Regions from separate parts of the Pelagibacterium sp. 26DY04 genome, predicted to be linked through region 3. Evidence: predicted binding sites of a transcription regulator. Region 3 holds the regulator's gene; each other region holds the start of a gene.
The links. The regulator LexA, encoded in region 3, represses DNA repair genes until DNA is damaged. The targets are predictions, from matches to a motif close to TGTTCNNNNTGTGTTCNG.
Positions count from the first base shown of each region.

Region 1 (3,275 bases), 460 kb from region 3:
ATTGTCCAGGTCGTTGTGCTTGCCCCCGGCGCGCACGCACTTCTGCGAGGTGGTCGCACGGCTGTAGGGGCGTTTTTCAAGGCCCGTGAAGACGTTCTTGAACTGCACCATGCCGGCATTGGTGAACATCAGCGTCGGATCGTTGCGCGGCACCAGCGGGCTCGAGGCGACCTTCTCGTGACCATTCTTGGCAAAGAAGTCGAGGAAGGTCGAACGAATGTCGTTTACGCTTGTCATGATCGAGCCCGGAACCTGTCTGCGGCAGAACGCGCCACACCGAAATTATTGTTCTATGCGCGCCGGATAGAAGGAGTTTCGCCTCCGCCTGCCGGCCCGAAAACCTGAGCAAGCCTAATAACGCGTGCACTGGGCAAGCGCAATGCGAACAGGCGTCCACCCAAACAAGAAAAGGCGCCGGTCGCCCGGCGCCAAGGAGGTCATCGCTAAAGGTAGAGTCGGAACCACTCGATTTCAACCACTCGACGTTTCCGCTTCTTCACCGACATCAATCGTCGCTGTCGCCGCCATCCTCGCCGGCGGTAATCAGTTCCGCAGCCAAAAGGCCCGCACTCTCGCGCACCCCGTTCTCGATCTGGTTGGCGATCTCGGGATTGTCCTTGAGGAACTGGCGCGCATTCTCGCGCCCCTGCCCGAGCCTCTGGCTGTCATAGGAGAACCAGGCACCCGATTTTTCAACGATCCCGGTCTTGACCCCGAGGTCGAGCAACTCGCCGGTCTTGGAGATGCCTTCGCCATACATGATGTCGAACTCGACCTGACGGAACGGGGGAGCCAGCTTATTCTTGACCACCTTGACCCGGGTCTGGTTGCCCACGACCTCCTCACGATCCTTGATCGAACCGATACGGCGGATATCCAGGCGAACCGAGGAATAGAACTTGAGCGCATTCCCCCCGGTCGTGGTCTCTGGCGAACCGAACATCACGCCGATCTTCATGCGGATCTGGTTGATGAAGATCACCATCGCCTTCGACTTGGAAATCGAAGCGGTCAGCTTGCGCATCGCCTGGCTCATCAGGCGCGCCTGCAGCCCCGGCAGAGAATCGCCCATCTCGCCTTCAAGTTCGGCGCGCGGCGTGAGCGCGGCAACCGAGTCGACGACCAGAACGTCGATGGCGCCCGAGCGCACCAGCGTATCGGCGATTTCCAATGCCTGCTCGCCGGCATCAGGCTGGGAGATTAGGAGATCATCGACGTTGACGCCCAGCTTGCGCGCATAAACAGGATCAAGAGCATGTTCGGCGTCTACGAACGCGCAAATGCCGCCAGCCCGCTGCGCCTCGGCCACCACATGCAGCGCCAGGGTCGTTTTACCCGAGCTTTCCGGCCCGAACACTTCAACGATGCGCCCGCGCGGCAAACCACCGATGCCCAGCGCGATATCGAGCCCGAGCGAGCCGGTGGAGATCGATTCGACATTGACCGAGGTGTTCTCCCCCAGCCGCATGATCGAACCCTTGCCGAAATTGCGCTCGATCTGGCCCAGTGCCGCCTCGAGCGCCTTGTTCTTGTCCATCGAACCCCCGTCTACAACGCGAAGCTGTGAAACTGCCATTTCTCGCTCTCCTTATTCCACCAAAGCCCCGCCCGTGCAACGCGGCCGACATCGATTTCCCATGTCTGATTTGTTCCCATTTTGTTTCAGTTGTGTCAAGGGACAAAATAAGAACATTGTACCCTAGGGAACATCTCAGCCGTGTCGACGGTTTGCCTCGTCAAAGCCGTGGAAAGGATCGAGGATGAATATGGGAACTGCCATTGCATTGGGCATCGCCATCGGCGCTGCCATCGGCATAGCGCTCGACAATCTTGCCCTGGGTATCGGCATTGGCGTCGCCATCGGAGCCGGGCTCGGCGCGTCCTTCACGGCAACGAACGGGGAAGCCGACGAGCCTGAGGACAAATCCTAGTCGTCCCGGGACTCCCGCTTGCCTGAAAGCACTTCCTTGACCTTGGAATTGATCTGGTCAAGCGTATAGGGCTTGGGCAAGAACTCCACGCTCCTGTCGTCTTCCAGGCCCTGCCGCACGCTTTCCTCGGCATAGCCGGAAACAAAGATCACCTTGAGCTCCGGATAGCGCTTGCGCACCTCGGTAAGCAGCGTCGGCCCGTCCATTTCCGGCATCACCACGTCGGAAATGATGAGATCGAGTTCGCCATTGACTTCCTCGATCACCTCCAGGGCCTCCTCGCCCGATCCCGCTTCGAACACCTCATAGCCGGTCGTGGAAAGGGCCCTCGCCGAGAACATGCGCACACTTTCCTCGTCCTCGACCAACAAGATGCGTTCGTTACCGGTGAGATCCTTGACGGGCGCAGCCGCGGCCTTGGCCACTTCTTCCTTTTCGATCGGAATATGACGCGGCAGGAAGATGCGGAACGTCGTTCCGACCCCGACTTCGGATTCGGGATAGATATAGCCGCCGGTCTGCTTGATGATGCCATAGACCATCGAAAGGCCCAGCCCGGTGCCCTTGCCCAGTTCCTTGGTGGAAAAGAACGGCTCGAAGATCTTTTCCATGATTTCCGGCGTCATGCCCGTGCCGGTATCGGCCACTTCGATCAGCACGTAGTCTGCGGGTACAAAGCCCGGATAAGTCAGCGTCTCGGCCTCGGCCACATCCACATTGCGCGTTCTGAGGGTAATCTGTCCGCCCTCGGGCATTGCGTCGCGAGCGTTGACCGCAAGGTTGATGATCACTTGCTCGAGTTGAACGAGATCGGCGCGGATCGGCCAAACCTCACGCCCATGCTCGACATCAAGCGTCACCTTTTCGCCGATGAGCCGCTTCAACAGCACCGTGAGGTCGTCGATATGCTGGGGCACTTCGAGCACCTGCGGGCGTAATGTCTGCCGCCGCGAGAACGCGAGGAGCTGTCGCACCAGCCCAGCGGCGCGATTGGCGCTCTGTTTGATCGACATAATATCCGAGAACGACGGATCGGAGGGCTTGTGCTTCAAAAGCAACAGGTCCGAAAACCCAATGATGGCGGTCAAAACGTTGTTGAAATCATGCGCCACCCCGCCGGCAAGCTGGCCCACGGCCTGCATCTTCATGCCCTGCGCGAACTGCTCTTCAAGCTGACGCTGCTCGGTCATGTCGAGGGCATAAAGGATTGCCGCCTCGTCGCTCTCACCGCCCTGCTCGACCCCGGAAATGAACATGCGGACGCTGCGCGCCTTTTCGCCCGGAATGGTCGCATCCACGGGCGCGATTTCCGATTTATGCGCCCGCGCATCAGACAGTGCCGCC
Region 1 is NZ_CP101731.1:2,465,633-2,468,907, forward strand. It holds gene alaS (alanine--tRNA ligase) at 1-237, opposite strand, end outside; gene recA (recombinase RecA) at 506-1,576, opposite strand; gene NO932_RS12270 (hypothetical protein) at 1,761-1,931, shown strand; gene cckA (cell cycle histidine kinase CckA) at 1,928-3,275, opposite strand, start outside.
Region 1: a site for LexA is predicted at 1,648-1,665, ahead of recA (recombinase RecA). Genes of this name have one in related genera too.

Region 2 (3,275 bases), 1.1 Mb from region 3:
CACCGCCTCCAATGTCCGCGCCATCTTCTCGAAGGCCGGCGGCGCGCTGGGCGAAACCGGTTCGGTCGCCTTCATGTTCGATCGCGTCGGGGAAATCTATTACCCCGCCAAGGTTGGCGATGCCGACAAGGTCATGGAAGCGGCGATCGAAGCGGGTGCCGAGGACGTTCAGTCCGACGAAGAAGGCCACACCATCTACTGCGCCTTTGAAGACATCGGCGAGGTTTCCAGCGCGCTGGAAGCGGCGCTCGGGGAAGCGGAAAGCGTCAAGGCCATCTTCAAGCCCCAGAACAATACCCCCGTCGATGCCGACAAGGGCGCGAGCCTGATGCGCATGATCGACAATCTCGACGATGACGACGACGTCCAGAACGTCTACGCCAATTTCGAGATGAGCGATGAGGACATGGCCAAGCTCTCGGCCTGACCCCTACCGATCGAAAACAAGGCGGCTCATCGGGCCGCCTTTTTATGCCGATTGCTTGATCTTCTGCCCGCGATAGACAAGATCGTGCGCGGTGGCGGCTGGCCTGTTGGGTGCTGCAGTCTTCACAGGCATGGCAACAATGTCGATATTGTTGCGCCCGCCGGCTTTGACTTTATAGAGCCGTTCGTCGGCCAAGCGAAACAGATCGCCGAATTGCACCGGCTCTTTTACGACGGCGCCGCCGATGCTGACCGAGAGGGTGCAGACCTGCCCTCCGGTGTCGAATTGGATGGCCAGCACGGCACGGCGGATGGTTTCGGCGATGTGCGCGGCGTGTTCGGCCGATGCTCCGGGCAGAAAAACGCCAAACTCCTCTCCGCCAACCCGCCCGATGATGTTGGGGCGGTCCATGGAACTGCGGATGGCTGAGACGATCAGCTTGAGCGCGGTATCCCCGCTCGCATGGCCGAACCGATCATTGATCGATTTGAAATGGTCAGCGTCGATCATCAGCAGGGCCCCGCCGCCATTGGCCGCGTCCCCGAGCGAGGCCGTCACCGCCTCGACGAACGCGCCATGGTGGAAGCAATTGGTGAGGCTGTCGCGCGCCGCCGCCTGTTCCAACCGGTCATAGGCCATCTGCAACTCGAACTGGCGCATCGACATATAAAACACCATCGGACCGCCCAAAACGAGCGGTGCCACGATGGCGGCGATCAACCCGATCTCGCCGATACCTTGGGAAAACGTTTCGAGGAGCAGGTAGGACACGGCCACCGATATGGCGACTGCGAACACCATGTGCCTGGCCGTTCGCGCGGCGATGCTGACCCAGGCATGCCGGGGCAGTCTGAATTCTCGCGTCATCAATGCGTCCTGAAAATCTTCGCGTCCAAGCCCACCTTATGACCGCATCCGTTGATGCACCCTTACGGAGGTTGCGAGAATCCGAGCGATCGGCTCGGCGACGATGGGCGGTATCAACAGAAATGTTTTCGCTTTGTTCACTTTGTTCTTGGTAGGGTCACGTTCGTTGTTTACGCTGGGAGCATGTTGGACGTGGTGCGAATCATGGGGATCGATCCGGGGCTGCGGCGTACCGGGTGGGGCATTATCGAAGCCGAGGGCAATCGGCTGCGTTTTATCGCTTGTGGCGTGCTCACCCCTGCGGTCGATGAGGAACTGGCGTTGCGTCTTGTCCATCTTCATGAAGGATTGATGCGGCTGATCGCTGAGCATCATCCGGTCGAGGCGGCGGTGGAAGAAACCTTCGTCAATGCCGGCGCACGCTCGACCCTTCTTTTGGGCCAGGCGCGTGGCATCGCGGTGATGACCCCGGCCTCCATGGGGCTACCGGTGGGTGAATATTCGGCCAATCTGGTCAAGAAGTCGGTGGTGGGCACGGGGCATGCCGAGAAAAAGCAGATCGAATTGATGGTCAAGACATTGATGCCCGCCGCCAATTTCAAATCGGCCGATGCTGCCGATGCGCTCGCCATTGCCATCTGCCACGCCCACCACCGGCAACACCGCAAGCTGGCCAAGAGCGCATGATCGGAAAGCTCAAGGGGCTCGTCGAAACCATCGGCGAGGATTTCGCGCTCATCGACGTCAATGGCGTCTGCTACGAGGCCCACTGCTCGGGCCGTACACTTCAGGCACTGCCGCGGGTGGGCGAGGCGACGGTGCTGTTTATCGAGATGATCGTGCGCGAGGATCTGATCCGGCTTTACGGCTTTTCGAGCGAAACCGAAAAGCTCTGGTTCAAGCTGCTGATGACCGTGCAGGGTGTGGGTTCGCGCGTCGCGCTTGCCATTCTCTCCACTCTCTCGCCCTCCGACCTCTCCTCGGCTATCGCGCTGCAGGACAAGGCCATGGTTGGCCGCGCCCCCGGCGTGGGCCCCAAGCTCGCCCAACGCATTGTCTCCGAACTCAAGGGCAAGGTGCCGGCGCTTGGTTCGGCCGATGCCGGCGTCATCGGCCTGCAGGCCGCTCTCGGCGAAGGCGTTGCCGGCGGCAACGTTTCCGATGCCGTTTCGGCCCTGGTCAATCTCGGCTACCCCCAGGCCCAGGCCTCCGGCGCCGTTGCGCGTGTGGTGGCGAAAGAGGGTGAGGACACTGCGACCGAGAAGCTGATCCGGCTGGGGCTGCGGGAATTGAGTTCGTGAGTGCTGTCCTTGCGCGAGTGAAAATTCCTTACTATCTTGTGTGGGTAAGGAATAATTGGAGGTTGCTGTGAGCACGGCAACATTGACGTCGAAGGGGCAGATGACCTTGCCAAAGGACGTCCGGGATGCGCTGAACCTCAAGCCCGGCGACAAGGTCGAATTCGTGAAGGAAGACGGGCGGTATGTACTGCGGCCAAGAAATATTCGTGCTTCCGAAATCGCCGGTGTTCTGGGACGGTCTCCAAGGGGGCATGGCATGACGGTTGAAGAAATGGATGAAGCTGTGGCGCTGGTCCTCGAGGAAGACGACGAGCGTATCCGTGCTGGGCGTTGATACCAATGTGCTGGTGCGGTTCCTGGCCGATGACGATGATAGTCAGTCTCCCGCCGCACGCCGATTGCTGACACTCGCCAGCAATCATCCGATCTATGTGAGCATGCTTGTGCTGGCGGAAACTTATACCGTATTGACCCGCGTCAAGAAGTTTCCCGAAGCGCAGGTTCGCGAGGCCATTTGGATGCTGGTCAGCAGCAGCGATTTCGTCGTTGAAAACACGGAAATCGTGATCAGCGCGCTCGAAGACAGCGCGCGGGCCAATTGCGGGGTCGTGGATGCCATGATTGCCGCCCACAATGCCGCTGCCAATTGTACGACAACCGTGACTTTCGATCGTCACGCG
Region 2 is NZ_CP101731.1:3,119,537-3,122,811, reverse strand. It holds gene NO932_RS15440 (YebC/PmpR family DNA-binding transcriptional regulator) at 1-427, shown strand, start outside; gene NO932_RS15435 (GGDEF domain-containing protein) at 470-1,294, opposite strand; gene ruvC (crossover junction endodeoxyribonuclease RuvC) at 1,478-1,981, shown strand; gene ruvA (Holliday junction branch migration protein RuvA) at 1,978-2,595, shown strand; gene NO932_RS15420 (AbrB/MazE/SpoVT family DNA-binding domain-containing protein) at 2,696-2,929, shown strand; gene NO932_RS15415 (PIN domain-containing protein) at 2,916-3,275, shown strand, end outside.
Region 2: a site for LexA is predicted at 1,418-1,435, ahead of ruvC (crossover junction endodeoxyribonuclease RuvC). Genes of this name have one in related genera too.

Region 3 (3,275 bases):
TAGAAATGGCTATGTGTACAGAACGTAGTGCTTAAAACTTGCGATTGTCTAGAAGCGGGATATAGTGCGGGCTGCCTTGGGGCGCCGACAAGACAATGGATTTACGATATGAACGCCAACCTGATTCGTCCCTTCTACGCCATGGAACTTATGGCGCGGGCGCAAAAGCTTGAAGCCGAGGGGAGAATCGTGTGTCATCTCGAAATCGGCGAGCCGGGCGGCAAGCCGGCACAGCCAGTGCTCGATGCGGTTCGCGGGTGTCTTGAGCGGCCCATGGGCTATACCGCGGCCAAAGGTATGCCGGCCCTGCGCGAACGGCTCAGCCGGTATTATGACGAGCGCCACGGGGTTTCTGTTTCGCCCGAACGGATCGTGGTGACGACGGGATCGTCGAGCGGGTTCATCCTGACCTTCCTTGCGGGATTTGCGCCAGGGCAGCGGATCGCGGTGACGCGGCCGGGCTATCCGGCCTATCTCAACATCATCGCCTCGCTGAACCTCTCGAGCGTCGAGATTCCGGTTTCACCCGCCAATGGCTGGCGGCTGACCGCTGCGGACATCGAGGCGGCTTACGAGCGCAGCCCCTTCGAGGGCCTGCTGGTGGCGAGCCCGGCCAATCCGACGGGGGCGGTGCTGGAGCGCGATGAACTGGAGGCGATCATCGCCACATGCGATCGGCTTGGCGTGCGCTTCATCTCCGATGAGATCTATCACGGGCTCAACTATGCCGGGGCAGATGCGAGCGCGCTCGAATTCAGCCAGCAGCATGTGATCGTCAACAGCTTTTCGAAATATTACTGCATGACCGGCTGGCGCATCGGCTGGCTCGTTCTGCCCGAGGATCTGGTGCGCCGCGCCGAGATGATGGCACAGAGCCTGTTCATCTCAGCTTCCAGCGTTTCCCAATGTGCGGCACTTGCAGCTCTCGATGCCGGACAGGAGTACGACCGCCGCCGCGATCAGTATGAGGAAAACCGGCTGGTGCTTTCTGAGGGGCTCAAGAAATTGGGGTTCGGGCTGGCCGAACCGTCCGACGGGGCGTTCTACGCCTATGTCGATGCGTCGGCCTTCACCAACGATACAATGGACTTCTGCACGCGCATGCTTGACGACGCCGGTGTGGCGGCAACGCCGGGGCAGGATTTCGACCGCACCGACGGGCACAAATATGTGCGTTTCTCTTACGCCGGTACCCGAGAAGCGATAGAAATGGCGCTGGAGCGGATGGGAGCGTTTCTCAGCTAATCGGTGACTCAGTTTGTCGCAACCGATGATCCAACTCAATGCGCAGTATCCGCCTCCTGTTCCTTCACCGTCTTTCTAATCGTTCAACCACTCGAGTAGGTCTCGGGGATTGGGGCAGGGCTGGGATCGGCTGAGATCAAGCGAGATGCGCGAACCGTATCTGGCACCCAGTTTTGCCGAAAGCCTCAATACCGCCGCAAGAGCCCGACCAACCGGCCCTGCACCTTCACACGGTCGGGGCCAAAAATCCGGGTTTCGTAGGCAGGGTTGGCGGCCTCCAGGGCAACGGCATTACCCTTCTTGCGCAAACGTTTGAGAGTGGCTTCTTCGTCATCGACAAGCGCCACGACGATCTCGCCATTGCCGGCAGCATCCTGCTTGCGGATCAAAACGGTGTCGCCGTCGAAAATGCCGGCCTCGATCATCGAATCGCCGCGCACTTCCAGTGCGAAATGTTCGCCGGCGCCCAGCATTTCCGGCGGAACGGCAATCGAATGCGAATGGGTTTGGATGGCTTCGATCGGCACGCCCGCCGCGATGCGTCCCATGACGGGGATCGACACCGATCCTCCATTGTCCGCGCTCGCTGCGACTGGCTTGGCCGGCACCTTGCCCAGGTTCCCTTCAATAACACTTGGCTCAAACTTGGCCTTGCGGCCACCGAGCGAGGGATTCATCGAATCGGGGAGCTTGACCACCTCAAGCGCCCGGGCGCGATTGGGCAGGCGCCTGATAAATCCGCGCTCCTCAAGCGCGGTGATCAGCCGATGGATACCCGACTTGGACTTGAGATCAAGCGCTTCCTTCATTTCGTCGAAGGAGGGGGGAATACCACTCTCCTTCATCCGCTCATGAATGAACATCAGAAGTTCGTGCTGCTTGCGCGTCAACATTGTCGAGCCCCTCGGCGGCGTCGAATCGGAACAAATATTGAACTTTTATACGTGTTCCGGTAATGTTCCGCAAGTGTTTCAAGAACATTTCTGCCTGACTCTCAAGAGCTGGCGCACAATTCTTCCTTGATGTGTATGCGTGCCACGACCTCTGGCCAAAGCCGATGGATGATGCGACCATTCCACGTGCTGCGGAGATTATCTTGGGTCAGTCATGGCCGGGACGGGGGCAGACAGGGGGCGGCGTCGAGGCTTTTGGTGCTCGAACTCGTCGAGCAGGTAGGCGACGATCACGCTCCTGAGAACACTCGTGGCGTTGGAGCGATCATGCCCCGCCGCGCTTATAATCCAGAGAACGAGAGTGTTCCGAGGCACACCAAGGTTCGCCGCGATCTGATCCAGCGCTTGCCAGAAGATGGCTTCCAGTCTGATTCCCTTGCGCTCGCCCTTAAGGGAGAGCACCCGGAATTCGGGTTCAGCAAGTGCGTCTATCGCCGCTCCGTCGAGCAAATCGGCAATCTCGGAAGTGGGCATGGGTGTCTCGCGCTCTGGTAGCAGATGCGGCCTTCCATGTCTCTTGATTGGTGCTTGATCGGTCCCGGACACGCTCCTACCCCCTTCCAAATAGGTGGTGCGCCGTAAGACAATTTACGCGTTGCAAACAAGGATGAACATAGTCGGCAGTCCAAGTAATAATAGCTACTGCCGACGACCAAGATAATCCTATCGGATGCGGTTGGATTTGGCGCGTAGTTCGTTTTGATTATTGGAACGTCGTCGTTGGGAGCACGAAGGGGAAGGGCCTATAGCAGATGCACCTGCACCAGATCGCCAGCACGCTTGCCGGCGCAGTGCTCGTCCTGGGCGATGAGTGCATCGGCCGATGCCAGCGAGGTGAGATGCCCGCTATCGGTCTGGCGGATTGGTTCGACTCTGCTGCCATGCTCCGCATCGTGGAGCAACCGGCCACGCATGAAGTGGCGGCGGGGGCCGTTGGGAGGCAACGCGTCCGCTAAAGGAAGATAGAGCGGGGCAGGGGAGCTGCACCCTGCCATGGCAAGCACGGCTGGCAGCACGAAGATGCGCGCCGTAACCAAGGCCGAAACCGGATTGCCCGGCAGGCCGAAGACCATAGTC
Region 3 is NZ_CP101731.1:2,010,236-2,013,510, reverse strand. It holds gene NO932_RS09815 (aminotransferase class I/II-fold pyridoxal phosphate-dependent enzyme) at 109-1,245, shown strand; gene lexA (transcriptional repressor LexA) at 1,431-2,138, opposite strand; gene NO932_RS09805 (ribbon-helix-helix domain-containing protein) at 2,337-2,672, opposite strand; gene glp (gephyrin-like molybdotransferase Glp) at 2,942-3,275, opposite strand, start outside.